Regions from separate parts of the Mesorhizobium sp. WSM4847 genome, predicted to be linked through region 1. Evidence: riboswitches for the same ligand, from Rfam matches in the RefSeq annotation. Region 1 holds a riboswitch; each other region holds the start of a gene.
The links. Region 1 has a riboswitch for thiamine pyrophosphate ahead of thiC (phosphomethylpyrimidine synthase ThiC). Riboswitches for the same ligand answer to the same signal wherever they lie in the genome.
Positions count from the first base shown of each region.

Region 2: linked by a shared signal. The riboswitch ahead of thiB (thiamine ABC transporter substrate binding subunit) and the one ahead of thiC (phosphomethylpyrimidine synthase ThiC) in region 1 are both predicted to bind thiamine pyrophosphate.
Region 3: linked by a shared signal. The riboswitch ahead of thiC (phosphomethylpyrimidine synthase ThiC) and the one ahead of thiC (phosphomethylpyrimidine synthase ThiC) in region 1 are both predicted to bind thiamine pyrophosphate.

Region 1 is NZ_JBVVPY010000006.1:86,672-92,570, forward strand. Features, by position in the region: gene AC0L28_RS10360 (thiamine phosphate synthase) at 1-201, opposite strand, end outside; gene AC0L28_RS10365 (thiazole synthase) at 198-971, opposite strand; gene thiS (sulfur carrier protein ThiS) at 976-1,173, opposite strand; gene thiO (glycine oxidase ThiO) at 1,142-2,143, opposite strand; gene thiC (phosphomethylpyrimidine synthase ThiC) at 2,140-3,969, opposite strand; TPP riboswitch at 4,071-4,187, opposite strand; gene AC0L28_RS10385 (ABC transporter ATP-binding protein) at 4,265-5,899, opposite strand, start outside.
Region 2 is NZ_JBVVPY010000034.1:25,842-31,740, forward strand. Features, by position in the region: gene AC0L28_RS31505 (M48 family metalloprotease) at 1-4, opposite strand, end outside; gene thiQ (thiamine ABC transporter ATP-binding protein) at 296-1,066, opposite strand; gene thiP (thiamine/thiamine pyrophosphate ABC transporter permease) at 1,063-2,682, opposite strand; gene thiB (thiamine ABC transporter substrate binding subunit) at 2,938-3,951, opposite strand; TPP riboswitch at 3,995-4,108, opposite strand; gene AC0L28_RS31525 (thiamine diphosphokinase) at 4,211-4,855, shown strand; gene AC0L28_RS31530 (ABC-F family ATP-binding cassette domain-containing protein) at 4,857-5,899, shown strand, end outside.
Region 3 is NZ_JBVVPY010000012.1:142,823-148,721, forward strand. Features, by position in the region: gene thiO (glycine oxidase ThiO) at 1-542, opposite strand, end outside; gene thiC (phosphomethylpyrimidine synthase ThiC) at 539-2,374, opposite strand; TPP riboswitch at 2,479-2,595, opposite strand; gene AC0L28_RS18920 (acyltransferase family protein) at 2,601-3,467, shown strand; partial or broken gene AC0L28_RS18925 (GNAT family N-acetyltransferase) at 3,481-3,870, opposite strand; partial or broken gene AC0L28_RS18930 (response regulator) at 3,869-4,186, opposite strand; gene AC0L28_RS18935 (porin) at 4,623-5,777, opposite strand.

The sequences.
Region 1 (5,899 bases):
GATCGCCAGCCGCCAGAAGTCATTGATGATGAGCTGGCATTTGTAACGGGCGCACAAGGCCTTCGCCTTGCGGATCTCGGCGCGCAACGTAGCCTCGTCGAGGTTCTTGACGCGAAGCTGCACCAGCCTGACGCCGAGCGGCGCCAGCCTTTCAATCCAGGCGGCGCTGTCGACGATCAGATAAAAAGGATCGAGTTTCATTGAAAGACTGCCCGGCCAATTGTCGGCGTCGATGGGACGGCGAGGTCGCGCGGCTCGAGCAGGCCCGAGCGATACGCCTCACGGCCGGCATCGACCGCCTTGCCGAACGCGCGCGCCATGCCGATCGGATCGGCGGCCTTGGCGACTGCCGTGTTGAGGAGCACCGCGTCGAAGCCGAGTTCCATCACGAGAGCCGCGTGAGATGGGCGGCCGAGGCCCGCATCCACGATTAGCGGGACATCCGGGAAATGGCCGCGCATCGAGCGGAGCGCGGTGATATTTACCGGTCCAAGCGCAGAACCGATCGGCGCGCACCAGGGCATGAGCACCCTGCATCCGGCTTCCAGCAATCGCTCGGCGACGACGAGATCGTCCGTCGTGTAAGGAAATACAGCAAAGCCGTCGTCGCACAAGATTCGCGCGGCCTCGACCAAGCCGAAGACGTCAGGCTGCAGCGTGTCATGATTGCCGATCACCTCGAGCTTGATCCAGTTCGTGCCGAAGACCTCGCGCGCCATATTTGCGGTCGTGACGGCTTCCTTGACGGAGTGACAACCGGCGGTGTTGGGTAGGACATGCAGCCGCAGCGATTGGATAAGCGACCAGAATTTCTCGCCACCCTTGCCGCCGGCCATTTCGCGGCGCAATGAGACGGTCACCGCGGACGCGCAGGATGCCTTGACCGCATCGGCAAGAATGGCGGGCGAGGGGTACTGTGCGGTGCCGAGAAGCAGGCGCGACGGAAGCTTGGTTCCGTAAAGCTCGATCACGTTGCTAACCTCCTTGCATGGGTGAGAGGATTTCGATCCGGTCGCCGTCCTTCAGCTGGAACAGCGCCCGCTCAGTCGCGTGCACAACCTCGCTGTTCACTGCCGTTGCAAGCCAGTTGCCTTCGTAGTCGAGCGCCGCGAGAAGCTCCGCCAGGGTGGCGGCGGTGATCTCATGCGCTTCGCCGTTGACCGTCAGTTTCATCAGCAAGTTCCACCGGTTTGTCAGAATCGAAAACAAGGTCGGCCGCCCGACGCGCCATGGCGGGGGCCAGAAGGAAACCATGGCGGTAGAGCCCGTTGATCGCGACGGTCCTGCCATGCGCTTCGACGCGCGGCAGGTTGTCGGAAAACGCCGGGCGAATGCCGACGCCCGTCTCAACGATCGCGGCCTCGCCGAAGGCGGGATGAACCGAATAGGCGGCGTTCAGGAGTTCCATTATCGCCCGCACCGTGACCGGCTCCGTGGACAGACTCTCGACCATCGTTGCACCCGCCATGAAATGGTGGTCGGCGCGCGGCGCCAGATAGAGCGGCAAACGCGGGTGCAGCAGCCTGACCGGGCGCGACAGCGAGATGTCCGGTGTACGCAGGATCAGCATCTCGCCGCGAACGCCGCGAAGCCTTTCATCGCTGGACGCCATTCCTATGCAGTCGATCTCGCGGTCGAATCCCGTCATGTGCAGGGCGTCCATTCCGAAGCGGAACTCGACGCCCCTTCCGGCGAGTTTTTCATGCAGCGCCGCCATTGCACGGCGTGGGTCGAGATGGGCTTCGCCCGGGAAGAACAGCCCGCGACGGAAGCGGCCGGCGAGATCGGGTTCCAGGAGCGCGATTTCGTCTTCGTCGATCCGCCGATGACCCGACGTGCGGCTTGCAAACCGGTCGAGTTCGCCCGCATCCCGCGGCGTTGCCAGAACGAGCGTTCCGGCCCGCGTGACATGACCCGGCAGGACCGCATCCCACCAGTCGGCGGCATCGCGTCCGAGATCCAGCACCGGCTGCTCGGCGCTTTCGCGCTCGCACCAGGGCGCCAGCATGCCGCCGGCCATCCATGATGCGTTGCCGCCAAGGCCATGCCGGGTCTCGGCAATGGTTACCGCAGCACCGCGGGCGGCGAGTTCGAAGGCGGCGGTGAGGCCGGCGACGCCAGCCCCTTTGACCAGCAGCCTCATGACGGCTCCGGCATCTTCGGCATGGGCGGTTCGCCGTCCACCGGCATATAAAGATTGCCGCCCTCGCGGTACTTCGCGGCCATCGCCGCCATGCCCTCTTTCTGTGCCTCGGCCCGAATGTCGTGGGAGATGCGCATCGAGCAGAATTTCGGCCCGCACATCGAGCAGAAATGCGCCAGCTTGTGCGCCTCCTTCGGCAAAGTCTCGTCGTGGAAGGAGCGCGCGGTTTCGGGGTCGAGCGACAGGTTGAACTGGTCTTCCCAACGAAACTCGAAGCGTGCGCGGGAAAGGGCGTCATCCCTGACCTTCGCCGTCGGATGACCCTTGGCGAGATCGGCGGCGTGCGCGGCTATCTTGTAGGTGATGACGCCCGTTTTGACGTCGTTGCGGTCGGGGAGACCGAGATGCTCCTTGGGCGTGACATAGCAGAGCATCGCCGTGCCGTACCAGCCGATCATTGCCGCGCCGATGCCTGAGGTGATGTGGTCGTAGCCGGGTGCGATGTCGGTGGTCAGCGGCCCAAGCGTGTAGAAGGGCGCCTCGCCGCAGACTTCGAACTGCCTGTCCATGTTCTCCTTGATCTTGTGCATCGGAACATGGCCCGGCCCCTCGATCATGACCTGGCAATCCTTGGCCCAGGCGACCTTTGTCAACTCGCCGAGCGTTTCCAGTTCGGCGAACTGCGCCGCGTCGTTGGCGTCGGCGATCGAGCCGGGACGAAGGCCGTCGCCGAGCGAGAACGACACGTCGTAAGCGCGGCAGATGTCGCAGATTTCCTCGAAATGCTCGTAGAGGAAGCTTTCGCGGTGATGATGCAGGCACCACTTGGCCATGATGGAGCCGCCGCGCGACACGATGCCGGTGACCCGGTCGACCGTCAGCGGGATGTAGTGCAGCCGCACACCGGCATGGATGGTGAAATAGTCGACGCCCTGTTCGGCCTGTTCGATCAGCGTATCGCGGTAGATTTCCCAGGTCAGGTCCTCGGCGATCCCTCCGACCTTCTCAAGCGCCTGGTAGAGCGGCACGGTTCCGATCGGCACAGGCGAATTGCGGATGATCCATTCGCGGATGTTGTGGATGTTGCGACCGGTCGACAGGTCCATGACGGTGTCGGCTCCCGAGCGGATCGCCCAGACCATTTTTTCGACCTCTTCGGCCATCGACGAGGTGACGGCTGAATTGCCGATATTGGCATTGATCTTGACCAGGAAATTGCGGCCGATGATCATCGGCTCGCTCTCCGGGTGGTTGATGTTGGCGGGAATGATAGCCCGTCCGCGCGCTATCTCGTCGCGCACGAATTCCGGCGTGACGAAGTCCGGGATCGCCGCGCCGAAAGAGTTGCCGTCGCGCTGCATCCCGCCGCGTAAGCTCTCGCGGCCGAGATTCTCGCGAATGGCGACGAACTCCATTTCGGGGGTGATGATCCCGGCGTGCGCATAGGCAAGCTGCGTCACCGCTTGGCCCGTTTTTGCCTTTAGCGGCCGGTGGCGCACGGGAAATTCCGGCGTCAGGCGCTCACCTGACGCAAAGCCGTTGTCCTCCGGCCTGACACTGCGGGCATCGTGGAATTCGACGTCGCCGCGCACCGTCACCCATTCATTGCGAAACCTGGCGAGGCCCTTTTCGATGCTGGTTTCGACAGTCGGGTCCGTATAGGGGCCGGACGGATCGTAAACGGTGACAGGCGGTTCGCCTGCCGTCGGATGGACGGCGATTTCCCGCATCGGCACCCTGATCTGCGGGTGAATCAGGCCGGGTTTGTGGATTTTCCTTGAGGCGGGCAGCGGTCCCGTCGACACGGCGGGGGAAATGGCATTCATTTTGAGGCTCCTTTGCTCATGCATTGGAGACCCAGTTCTGTGCCGGAAGGATGAAAAGACGCTTCTGCCTGCCTGCTTACAGGTTTTCGGGCATGGACTCCCGCAAAGCGCTTGCACCGTCCCTACGCCAGTATGAACTGGATCAGGTTCAACGGGTCACTGCGCCGCGAAAGCCAGCAGTATCTCAGCCCCTTGCCGGGACCCCCCTGGTGAATGGGTCAAATTGAGCGGGCGATCGCCATTTTGTCAAGCGCATTCGGCCCATCAATCGGCCTGCTGGGCGCGCGCGGACGAACTATTGAGCCTGCGTTAGCCATTTGGGCTGCGGCACAGCCTGCAGCAGGCTTTGCGTATAGTCGTGGCGAGGCGCTCCGAACAGCGCCGCGGTTTGGCCTTCCTCGACAATCCGTCCGTCTTTCATGACCATGATCCGGTCGGCAAAATGGCGCACGATCGGCAAGTCGTGGGTGATGAAAATATAGGAGAGGCCGAGCCTCGTCCTGAGGTCGGCCAGAAGGTCGATCACCTGCGCCTGGATAGAGACGTCGAGCGCCGAAACCGCCTCGTCGCAGACGATCAGTTCCGGCTCGCTCGCAAGTGCGCGCGCAATGGCGATGCGCTGCCGCTGGCCGCCGGAAAACTGATGCGGGTAGCGCTCGGCGTGCTCCGGCAACAGCCCCACCAGTTCCAGGAGCTCTGCCACGCGAGCCTTCCACCTGTCCTTCGGCAGGATATCGCGGTGGATCACCCAGGGTTCGGAAATGATGGCGTAAACGCGCATGCGCGGATTCATCGAACCGTATGGATCCTGGAAGACCATCTGGACCTTGCGCCGAAACGCCATGAGGCGCTTCCCATTCATGTCGAAGATGTTCTCACCGGCAAAGACCGCCTTGCCGGCGCTTGGCGCGTTCAGCCCCAACAGCATGCGCGCGACGCTCGATTTGCCGGAGCCGGACTCGCCGACGATGCCGAGCGTTTCTCCTCTCCTGACCTCGAAGCTTATGTCGTCCACCGCCTTGAACGTCCGCTTGCTGCTAAAAGCTCCGGAAGCAAGCTCATAGTGCTTGGTGAGATGTTCCACCTTGAGCAGCGTCTCGCCGGCGATCGCCGTCGAACGCCTGTTCGGCGCCTCCGCTGCGTTGCCGTGGGGCAGGGCGGCGATGAGGCGGCGCGTATAGGGGTGCTGCGGATTGCTGAAGACCTCCTTGGCGATGCCTGTCTCGACGACCTTGCCGCCGTTCATGACGATGATCCGGTCCGCCATGGACGCGGCGACTTCGAGGTCGTGGGTGATCATGATCAACGCCATGCCGGTTTCGCGCTGGAGATCGCGCAGCAGATCGAGGATCTGCGCTTGCACGCTGACGTCCAGGGCAGTCGTCGGCTCATCGGCGATCAGGATGTCCGGTTTCAACGCGATCGCCATGGCAATCATCACGCGCTGGCGCTGTCCGCCCGAGAACTGATGCGGATAGAAGTCGACGCGGTTTTGCGGCTCTGGAATGCCGACGCGCCGAAGCAGTTCTATCGTCTTGGCGCGTGCGCCCTTGCCGCTCTCTGCGCCGTGGCTCTCATAGACCTCCTCGATCTGGCGCCCCACCGTGTAGACCGGGTTCAAATAGGCGAGCGGATCCTGAAAGATCATCGCAATCCTGCGGCCGTTGATGCTTCGGCGCGCCTCGGCACCGAGGCCTGACAGTTCGACGCCATCGAAGAGGCAGGAGCCGGCCACGATGTCGCCTGGCGGACAGTCGATGAGATCCATCACCGTGCTGGTGCTGACGCTCTTACCCGAACCGCTTTCGCCGAGGATCACCAGCGTCTCGCCACGGCTGACGTGGAAAGAGACATCGTCGACGGCGCGTATCGGTTCATCGTCCGAAAGAAAATCGACGGTCAGACACTCCACCTTGAGAATGGTCGCGTT
Region 2 (5,899 bases), on a different contig from region 1:
CCATGGCAAAGCCGGCCAGCGCCAGGAAGCGCGCCAGCGGTTTCCTTCTCACTCTGTCTGTGCCGGTCGGCAGAACAGCTTCCTTTCGGCTCTCAGCACATGGCCCGAAAATCGGGCATCGATTTTCAGATCATGCGCAAAATCAACTGCCACAGCGTCCTTCGAGCCCACGAGCGCGGATGGCACCGTAGTGGCAAATCACAACCTATGCCGGACCAGTATCGGAGGACCTAGCCACACTACTTTGACCATGGCAAGCAAACGCCACATCGCCTGAAGCCGGTTTGGCCGTAAATTATGTCCGCTTCCGGGCAACATCTCGTGATCCTGCGCCAAACGGACCTGCACCGATATAGCGCCGGAAGGCTTCCGGTCCAGCCTTGGTAAAAAAATCGGCGACAGTCCCGGTTGCGGCAACCGTGCCATTGTCCAGGAACACCATGTCCTGGCCGATACGGTGGGCGTCCTCCGGCTGATGGGTGACGAACAGCACCGTCATGCGCCGCTCCGCATGGACGTCGGCTACCAGATCGAGCATGTCGTCGCGCAACGCCGGTCCGAGCGAGGCGAACGGTTCGTCGAGCAAGAGCACCGGCCGGTCGCGCACCAGGACGCGGGCGAGTGCGACGCGCTGCCGCTCGCCGCCGGAGAGTTCGCGCGGCAGGCGCTGTTGCTTGCCGGCAAGGCCGACGCGCTTGAGCGCCGCGGCGATTGCAGCGTGGTCGGCCTCGGTCAGCCTGAGCGACGGCGAGCGGCCAAGGCCGACATTTCGTTCGACCGAAAGATGGGCGAAGAGATTGTTTTCCTGGAACACCATCGACACTGGCCGCGCCGAAGGTGGTTTACCGCCGACGTCGCCGCCACCGATCAGCACGCGGCCCGATTGCGGCGTCTCGAAGCCGGCCACCAGGTTGAGCAGCGTCGATTTTCCCGAGCCGCTCGGCCCCATGATGGCGGTGATCTTCGAGGCGGCGAACTCGACATCGAATAAAAACGGCGCTTCGCCATAGCTGAACGAGACCTTTTCCAGCCGCACAGCCGTACCGTTTTCGCTGTTGAGCATCATGATTTTTCTCCCCGTCCCAGCCAGTCCGCGGCCAGGACAAGCGCGAGACAGACCAGGCCGAGCAGCAATGCCAGGCCGGCCGCGTCCATCGTGCGGTAGCTGCCCATGCGGGCCAGCAAGAGATAAGGCAGCGTCTGCAGGGAGTCGCTGCCAAACAGGGCAATGACGCCGAGATCGCCGAGCGACAAAGCCATCGCGAACGCGAAGCCGGTGGCGAGCGGCCGCCGCAGCGACGGCCAGTCGACCAGCCGGAAACGGCTCCAGCCCGAAATGCCAAGCAGCAGACAGAGCCGTTCGTGACGTTCACTCGCCGCATCATAGCCGGGGCGAATGGCGCGGATGGCAAACGGCATCGCCATCACCGCATTGACGGCGACGACCATGACAGGGGCGATGGCAAAGACGTCGCTGACCGAACGCAGCAGCAGGAACCAGCCGGCGCCTATGACGACGGGCGGCACGACGAGGACGAAGCCGGCGCCGGTATCGGTGGCGTGTTCGAGCAGCGTCCCGGCGCCGACGCGACGCCTCAAGGCCAGCGCCCGTCGTGCCATGACCAGCGACAGCGACAGCGCCACTGCGAGCAGCGCCGCCAGCAAGGCGAGCACGGCGCTGGTCAGCGCCGCTTGCCGCACCGCGCTCTCGCCCGCCAGCCGGCCGAGATCGGCGCCAAGGCCTGACGTCACCGTGGCCGCCATCGGCCCGGCGACGAACAGCAAAGCGAGGATGATCAATGCTGCGTTCAGCACGGTCTCGGCGGCGCCGGCCGAAAGATAGCGGCGCGAAGCCACCGGCAGGTTGGCGTCGCCGACGGTATTGGCGCCGAGCCGCATCAATGCCAGCACGACGACGAAGGTCAGCGCGATCTGCAGCACTGTCAGCGTCACCGCTCGGGCAGGATCGAAATCGAAACGCAGCGCCTGGTAGATGGCGACCTCCAGCGTTGTCGCACGCGGCCCGCCGCCCAGCGTGAGTACGATGGTAAAGGATGTGATGCAGAGCATGAAGACAAGCCCGGCGACGCCCGGCAGCGCCGCGCGCAGCGTCGGCCATTCGATCAGCCGGAAGGCGGGCCTGGCGCCCATGCCAAGTTGGCTCGCCAGCCGCCACTGGTCGGCCGGCACTGTCGCAAGCGCTTCGAGGAACAGCCGCGTCGCCAGCGGCAGATTGAAGAAGACATGGGCGACGAGTATGCCGGACAGGCCGTATATGCCCGGCCAGCCCTGACCGCCGTTCGCGCTGAGCACGCCGGCGAAATAGCCGGCACGGCCATAGAGTGCCAGAATCCCGAGTGCTGCGACGATGGCCGGCAGCGCGAGCGGCACGGCGAAGAGCTGCAGGATCAGGCCGCGACCAAAGAAGCGCGGATGCCGCGACAGCGCCCGCGCCACGAACAGCGCCGGCACGACGGAGAGCAGCGTCGACAGCAATGCCTGCCACAACGTGAATCGGGCGACGCGGAAGAGGTAGGAATCGAAGGCCGACGCGGCGCCGGACGGATCGCGGGCGCCTTCGACGATGAGCCCGGCGAACGCGCCGCCGATCAGCAGCGCAACAGCGGCAAGCGCGATGGTGCCGGCGGTGATGCGGGGATCTCTACGATGGCCAGTGTGCATTCCGCGCTGCCCAACTTAACGGCGGGCGCTGAAAGATGGGATGTGGCTGAGGTCGAGTTCCCGCCCACCCCCCTCTGGCCTGCCGGCCATCTCCCCCACAAGGGGGGAGATTAGAAGCTTCACCCTCGCCTCAATCCTTCGACTGTTGCGATTGGCGAAAGCGGAAGTGACATCCGATCTCCCCCCTGGAGGGGGAGATGGCCGGCAGGCCAGAGGGGGGTGGCGTGGAGCGAACACCATGCAGAAATCTAAGTCCTACTTGCTCATCACCGACAGCCATTCGTCGACCCAGGCCTTGCGGTTGGCGGCGACCTCTTCGGGGCTTAACAGCAACGTCTTGGTCGGCTTGACGAGCTTGTCGAAAGCCGGATTGAGCGGCTTCTCGGTCTTGCCGGCAGGGAACATCCAGTTGGTCTCGGGAATGACATCCTGGAATTTCGGCCCGGTCATGAAAGTCAGGAACTGTTTCGCCAACGGGTTCTTCGCACCTGATTTGGTGATGCCGGCAACCTCGATCTGCAGATACGCGCCCTCGTCGAAGGACGCTGCCTGATAGCGTTGGGTGTTTTCGGCGACCATGTGATAGGCCGGCGACGTGGTATAGGACAGCACCATCGGCGCCTCGCCCTTGGTGAACAGGCCGTAGGCCTCGCTCCAGCCCGGCGTCACGGTGAGCACCTTTGCCTTAAGCTTGGCCCAGGCTTCGGGCGCCTTGTCGCCATAAACCGACTTCACCCACAACAGCAGGCCGAGACCGGGCGTCGAGGTGCGCGGATCCTGAATGACGATCTTTTCATCGGCATTGCCCTCGACCAATTCCTTCAGGCTCTTCGGCGGCGTCTTCAGCTTTTCGGTGTCGTAGACGACGGCGAAATAACCATAGTCGAACGGCACGAAAATATCGTCGCTCCAGCCGCCCGGCACCTTGACGTCGATGACGGCACCATGCGGCGAAAACAGGCCGGTGGCCTTGGCTTCCGCCGTCAGATTGGTGTCGAGGCCGAGCACGATGTCGGCCTTGGTCGTGGCCCCTTCCAGCCTGACGCGGTTGAGCAGGGCGACGCCGTCGGCGACCGCGACGAATTCGAGAATACAGCCGCATTCGGCCTCGAACGCCTTCTTGACCGCCGGGCCTGGACCCCATTCGGCGGTGAAGCTCTCATAGGTATAGACGGTGAGTTTTTCCTGCGCGGATGCCGGCCCGGTGCCGGCGAGAACGGTCGCCGCGAGCAGCACTGCCGAAACAAGTGTGTATAAAAACGTGCGCATCGGCGCCTCCTTCGTTGGCGTTGAAGGGAATTGAGGCGTCGGGTTGTCCGAAACGTCTAATCCCTCCGCCGGTACAAACCGGATCAGGTTCAGCGGGTTGGCAGGTTGCCTCTCAGCCGGTCCGCGAAGATCGCGTCCAGCACCCCGTTAGAGCGCTTCGACACATAGGCCCGGCCCATCTGCGGCGCAAGCGGAAGTTTGCCGGGCATCCAGACCGCGGCCTTCCGTTTCGCAAGCAGGGCTGGTAAGGGCCACGCATATGAGCAAATTCACCATCCTGCTTGGCGGCGACCTTATCCGCACGCCGCTGCTCGACCGCCAGGTCGAAGGCACGCGTGTCATCGCCGCCGACGCCGGCATCAGCCATGCCCGGACTCTGCGCCTGACGCCGGAACTCTGGGTCGGCGACTTCGATTCGGTGCCGGCGGATTTGCCGGACGAGCTCGCCGCCGTGCCGCGCCAGGTGTTTCCGGCAGAAAAGGACAAGACCGACGGCGAACTGGCTATCGCCGCCGCGCTCGAACGCGGCGCGACCAGCCTCGTGCTCGCCGGCGCGTTCGGCGGCAAGCGCACCGACCACGCCTTCCTGCACCTGGCGCTCGGCGTCCGGCTGGCCGAGGCAGAGACAGAGGTGCTTTTGACCAGTGGCGCACAGGAAGGCGTCCCCTTGCTTCCCGGAAAGGCCGGCTTCGACTACGCCGACGGCACGCTGTTTTCGATTCTCGGCTTCTCCGACCTTGCCGGTCTGACCGTGACCGGCGCCAAATGGCCGCTGAACCATGTCGAGGTGGCGTTCGGCTCGTCGCTGACCATTTCCAACGAGGTCAAGGGCCGGCTCGAAGTCGCGCTGGGCAGCGGCCGCGCGCTGTTGCTCGCCCATCCATTCCCCCTACCTGAAAGCTGACATGGCGCCGCTGCTTCTCAATCTCGACGGGATAAAACTGACCTTCGGTGGCACGCCGCTGCTCGACGGGACGGAACTGACGGCGTCGGCGGGCGACAAGATCGCTCTGGTCGGCCGCAACGGCTCGGGCAAGTCGACGTTGCTGAAGATCGCTGCGGGATTGATCGAGCCGCAGGATGGCGAGGTGTTCCGCCAGCCTTCGGCAACAGTGCGCTACCTGCCGCAAATGCCCGACATGGATGGTTTCGCCAGCGTCCGCGCCTATGTCGAGGCGGGGCTCGGACCCGCCGACGATCCCTACCGCGCCACCTATCTGATGGAGCATCTCGGCCTGTCCGGCGAGGAACGGCCGAACGATCTCTCCGGCGGTGAAGCCCGCCGTGCTGCCCTGGCACGCGTCATGGCGCCGGAGCCCGACATTCTCCTCCTCGATGAGCCGACCAACCATCTCGACCTGTCGGTCATCGAATGGCTGGAGGAGGAGCTTGCCCGCACCTCTTCGGCGCTGATCGTCATCTCGCACGACCGCCGCTTCCTCGAGCGCGTGTCGCGCGCCACCGTCTGGCTCGATCGTGGCCAGACCCGCAGGCTGGACAAGGGTTTTGGCCATTTCGAGGAATGGCGCGACACCGTGCTGGAAGAAGAAGAGCGCGAGCAGCACAAGCTTGGCCGCCAGATCGTTCGCGAGGAGCACTGGTTGCGCTATGGCGTGACGGCAAGGCGCAAGCGCAACATGCGCCGGCTCGGCGAACTGCAGACCATGCGCCAGCGCTTTCGCGGCCATCGCGGCGCCGAGGGTGCGGCGACCATGGTGGCCAGCGACGCCGCCGAATCCGGCAAGCTGGTGATCGAGGCCAGGAACATCGAGAAGAGCTTTGGCGACCTCACCGTGGTCAGGGGTTTCTCGACCCGCATCCAGCGCGGTGACCGCGTTGGCCTGGTCGGCCCGAACGGCGTCGGCAAGACGACGCTGCTGAAGATGCTGACCGGCGAATTGAAGCCGGACTCAGGCACGGTGCGACTCGGCACCAATCTGGAGATCGC
Region 3 (5,899 bases), on a different contig from region 1:
TCCGCCGCGATGCCCGTGCAGTCGATCCGGCGATCGAAACCGCAAACATGCCGGGCCTTGGCGCCGAAGTGAAATTCGACTCCCATGGCTGCGAGTTTGTCGTGAAGCGCAGCCATCGCCCGGCGCGGGTCGAGATGGGCTTCGGCGGGGAAGAACAGCGCACGGTGGAAATGACCGGCGAGGTCCGGCTCGAACTGTGCGATTTCGTTTTCATCAACAGGCCTGTACCCCGACGTGCGACTGGCAAACCGGTCGAGCTCGGCCGCATCGCGCTGCGCGGCCACGACCAGTGTTCCGGCCCGCGTCACCTGCCCGGGCGTTGCCGTATCCCACCAGTCGGCGGCGTCGCGTCCGAGATCGAGCACCGGCTGCTCGGCGCTTTCACGTTCGCACCATGGCGCCAACATGCCGCCGGCGAACCACGACGCATTGCCGCCGAGGCTATGCCTCGTCTCGGCAACCGTCACTGCCGCGCCGCGGGTGGCCAGCTCGAAAGCTGCGGTGAGGCCGGCGACGCCGGCCCCTTTGATCAACACCTTCATGACGGCTCATGCGCCTCCGGCATGGGCGGGGCGCTGGTCTCGTCCGCTGGCACGTAGAGATCGCCGCCCTCGCGGTATTTTGCGGCCATTGCCGCCATGCCCTCTTTCTGTGCCTCGGCGCGGATATCGTGGGAAATGCGCATTGAGCAGAATTTCGGGCCGCACATCGAACAGAAATGTGCCAACTTGTGCGCCTCCTTGGGCAAGGTCTGGTCGTGGAAGGACCGCGCGGTCTCGGGATCGAGCGACAGGTTGAATTGATCCTCCCAGCGGAACTCGAAGCGCGCGCGGGAAAGGGCATCATCCCTGAGTTTCGCCGCCGGGTGTCCCTTCGCCAGGTCGGCGGCATGCGCGGCTATCTTGTAGGTGATCACGCCAATCTTGACGTCGTTGCGATCGGGAAGACCGAGATGTTCCTTCGGCGTGACGTAGCAGAGCATGGCCGTGCCGAACCAGCCGATCATCGCCGCCCCGATACCTGAGGTGATGTGGTCATAGCCCGGCGCGATGTCGGTCGTCAGTGGTCCAAGCGTATAGAACGGCGCCTCGCCGCAAACAGCGAGCTGCTTGTCCACGTTCTCCTTGATCTTGTGCATCGGTACGTGGCCGGGCCCCTCGATCATCACCTGGCAATCCTTGGCCCAGGCGATCTTTGTCAACTCGCCGAGCGTATCCAGTTCGGCGAACTGCGCCGCGTCGTTGGCGTCGGCGATCGAGCCGGGACGAAGGCCGTCGCCGAGCGAGAACGACACGTCGTAAGCGCGGCAGATGTCGCAGATTTCCTCGAAATGCTCGTAGAGGAAGCTTTCGCGGTGATGATGCAGGCACCACTTGGCCATGATGGAGCCGCCGCGCGACACGATGCCGGTGACCCGGTCGACCGTCAGCGGGATGTAGTGCAGCCGCACACCGGCATGGATGGTGAAATAGTCGACGCCCTGTTCGGCCTGTTCGATCAGCGTATCGCGGTAGATTTCCCAGGTCAGGTCCTCGGCGATCCCTCCGACCTTCTCAAGCGCCTGGTAGAGCGGCACGGTTCCGATCGGCACAGGCGAATTGCGGATGATCCATTCGCGGATGTTGTGGATGTTGCGACCGGTCGACAGGTCCATGACGGTGTCGGCTCCCGAGCGGATCGCCCAGACCATTTTTTCGACCTCTTCGGCCATCGACGAGGTGACGGCTGAATTGCCGATATTGGCATTGATCTTGACCAGGAAATTGCGGCCGATGATCATCGGCTCGCTCTCCGGATGGTTGATGTTGGCTGGAATGATAGCCCGCCCGCGCGCCACCCCGTCGCGCACGAATTCCGGTGTGACGAAATCGGGGATCGCTGCGCCGAAGGCTTCGCCGTCGCGGTCAAGCTTGCCGCGCAGGATCTCGCGACCAAGGTTTTCGCGGATGGCCACGAACTCCATTTCAGGCGTGATGATCCCGGCGCGCGCATAGGCAAGCTGGGTCACCGCCTTGCCCTGCTTGGCCCTGAGTGGCCGGCTGCAAATGGGAAACTCCGGCGTCAGGCGCTCGCCCGCCGCAAATCCGTTGTCCTCCGGCCGGACGTGGCGGCCGTCATAGTCCTCGACATCGCCGCGTGCCGTGATCCATTCGTGGCGAAGTCGGGCAAGGCCCTTTTCGATACTGATTTCGAGGGTGGGGTCGGTATAGGGGCCGGACGGATCGTAAACGGTGACGGGCGGCTCACCGGCCGTCGGATGGACGGAGATTTCGCGCATCGGCACCCTGATCTGCGGGTGGATGGCACCGGGCCTGTGGATTTTCCGCGAGGCGGGCAGTGGTCCCGTCGAAACCGCTGGAGTGAGGGCATTCATCGTGAGGCTCCTTTGCTCATGCATTGGAGACCCAGTTCTGTGCCGGAAGGATGAAAAGACGCTTTGGTTGACCTGCTGAAACAGGACCTCGGGCGTAAACTCCCGCAAAAGCGCTTGCACCGTCCCTACGCCAGTATGAACTGGATCAGGTTCAACGGGTCACTGCGCCGCGAAAGCCAGCAGTATCTCAGCCCCTTGCCGGGACTCCCCTGGTGAATGCCTCAGGTTGAACGGGCCGGCTCCGATTTGTCAAGCGCATCCGGGTCCGGCCGAAAGCAGCTATCGCCTAGTTGGCGGCATCCGTTATCCGCTCAAGGCGTTTTTCAAGCGCCGGTTCTCCCGCATCTATCCGGCGCTGCTGGTTTTCGTCCTCGCTTCGATGGTTGCCTTGTCCGGCACGTTTGTCGCCTTCAAATGGAAAGCGGCGCTGACGGCGCTGACATTCACCTACAACTATGCCGGAATTCTCGTCAGCCGCGCCGGCGCGCTCGACCATATCTGGTCGCTGTGCGTCGAAGAGCATGCCTATGTAATCCTGGCGCTGATCAGCTTTGTTGTTTCGGGGCGTGCCCGTGTCGTCATGCTGCTCAGCGCGCTGTCGGTGCTGGCCATGGCGAACGGTGCGATTTCGTACTGGGTCTTCGGGATCGACTACGAGACGACCTATTGGCGAACCGACGTGCACATCGCCTCGATCCTGCTATCGGCGGTGATATGCCTGCTCAAGGCCGACGACAGGCTGCCGGCGTTGTTCAAGGGGCCGCATGTCGCCATTGCGGCGTCCGTCGGAGCGGTTCTTCTGTTCATGGATGCGGTGCCGCCGATCCACTATCTGGTCGCGGTGCCGCTGTTGGCGCTCGCCGTCAATTCGCTCGACTTCAGGACTCGGTATCTGACCGGATTTTTGTCTTCCTGGCCGATGGCGACGCTGGGGCTGTGGTCGTATTCCGCTGTATCTGTGGCAGCAGCCGTTCTAAAAATTCGTCTATGCGCAGGGCAGTGCGCCGCTGCTGATGCTGGCAGGCGCGCTTGCGCTTTGTGCAGCTATTACATCGTCGAAAAGCCGGCTCGCGCCTGGCTGAACCGCAACTGATAGAGCTGTTGCCTCAGCCGGTGATCCGCACTGCCTTCTTGCCGCCGTGGATCACCGCGTCGACGACCTCGACGAAGCCGAGCGCGGCGTGAAAGGCATCCGAAGCCGGATTGGGCGGTTCGGCATTCACCTCGCAAGTGACGATGGTCTGGCCGGCACGCGAAACATGGTCGAATAGATCTTCATGCCTGCGGGCATGGCCGCGGCCACGCGCTTCTCCCGCGACGACGATACGGTCGACATAGACAAAGCGCGGATAGCGCTCGCGAAACCACAGGAAGTTCGGACTGTCGTAGCGGGCGTCCTGGTCGAACGTCATGATGAAGGCTTCGAGCGCACCGATGCGACGCGCATAAAACGCTTCGCCGAGCAGGAAGGACAGGCGTTCCGGCTCAAGCCACGACCTGCTGCGGCGTCAGTTTGGCAAGGCGCTGCACCATCTCGGCGCGATCGGTGCTGTCGGCGTCCGGCGGCTTGCCTTCATAGGTTTCGGGCACGTGGATCGCACCTTCCATCGCCGAGCGAATGGCGGCGGCCAGATCGCTCTTGCGCGCCGATTTCGGGACGAAGCCGGCTGCGCCGTAGGACAGCGCTTCGGAAATGATCTTGGGCTCCTCATGTCCCGAAGCGATGACCACCGGCAGGCGCGGATAGCGGGTCCGAAGCTGCAGCAGCCCGTCGAAGCCATGCACATCGGGCATCCTGAGGTCGAGCCGCGCAGAGATCGAATGGCAGTCCGCTGCGACTCAGACACTAGTCCTTCAGATGACCCAAACAGAACAAGAATCTTACTGAACCGAACTGATTTTGCAATGACGGTCGCCGAAGATGATTCTGAGCCACTGAGGAAACTTGACGAGTGCCTGGACGAAGCGTCCAGGCATTTCTCAGCCGTTCTTGCCGTGCCTCCGAAGCTCTCGATCTCGAGCGCTCATCGCAATGAGGGTAGCACAACAGGGTCAAGATGGGGCCAAGAGACATGTCCTGGACGAGTTATTCAGTGGCATTGCTAAGCGCCCTATGGAAGCCTCGCTGATCAGGCTATGAAGTCCAGCAACCAATGTCCGGGCATGATCGTCCGGGACCACATCTTGAACATCGTAATGCCAGACACCGAGGCCTCCAGTCGGGCCTCCGACATTCAGATTCACTCCGTTAGAACGAGCTTTGGAATCGCAGCACGCCGCCGAGGCTGTTCCTTTTGCCGACGTGAGCCGGGTTCATTCCGGAACGGTCGACGGCAGCGAACTTGGCGTAATGGGCATAATCGACTTCGGCTGTGACTGTGAAACCTGGAATGACCATATAGGCGACGTTTGCAGCCAGTCCGGAGTTCCTGAGCTGATCACCCGAGACCTGAAGGTTGAACGAAGTTTTCTCGTTTAACGTGTAAGTGGCGCCCGCCCAGAAAGCCCAATTGCCGCTCCAAATTTTGTAGAAGCCGCGACCGTGAGCGGCGACCGCGTTGGTTGGGTCATCGTTGAGATTGCCAATGGAGCCGTAGCCGAACATTCCGAATAGCGACAGGTCATCTGTGACATTGACATTGACTCGGAGCTTGCCGGCCAAGGCTTCATAGTCGCTGTCACGAGCCATTACGCCGGTGATCGCGCCCCAGCCCTGCGTCTGTTTCACGCCGAAGACGACGTGCGGAACATGGCTGTCGATAGTACCGACTACACCCGACCCTTGTTCAAGTGAAACCAGAGCCGAAAAGCCATTATCGGCATCGAAGTAATACTGAGCCACGTTGGTATCGAAGTCGCCGTACGGAACGAGTACGTTATTGAGCACGTTTCCGGCGTAGCCTGTAAACGTGTCGAAGGCCGACTCGTCCTTGCCAACTCGGAGGCCACCAAGCTGGATCCAGGCGGAAGCCAACTTGACGCCGCTGTTGAAGCTATAGTTGTGAGGGCTTTCCGGACCCGGATAAGCGTTGTGGTTGCCGAAGTTCACGCGAGTCTCAGTATGGGTCTTCAGTGCGCCTAGTTCGGTCTCCTGGCGCGTCCAAGTTTTGAACGTGAAACGCGTGTTGTTTCGCCAGGTGCCCTGAGCCTCGCCAGTTCTCACATCGAAGGTTCTTATCCCGTCATACGATCGGACATCGCTGAGGCCGACGTCGTAACGGATGTAGCCGCCGATGCGCACGCAGGTCTCGGTGTCTGGGATATGGAAGTAGCCCGAACCGTAGACGTCGCAGACCTTGACGTATTCGGTCGGACCCGGCGCGGAGACTTCGTCCGTCGCGCGAGCGACGGAAACGGAGATCAGGGCCGCAACTGAGCCGAGAAGAAGGCTGCTTACGTTCATTCTGGATCTCCAGTTCAAAGAATAAAAGGCGGACGCGTCAAAGGGCGAACCGGCGGCCTATCCCAGGACCAAAAACATGTGCATCTCGCTCCTCTTTCGTACCTGAGGAATGCGCGATACTA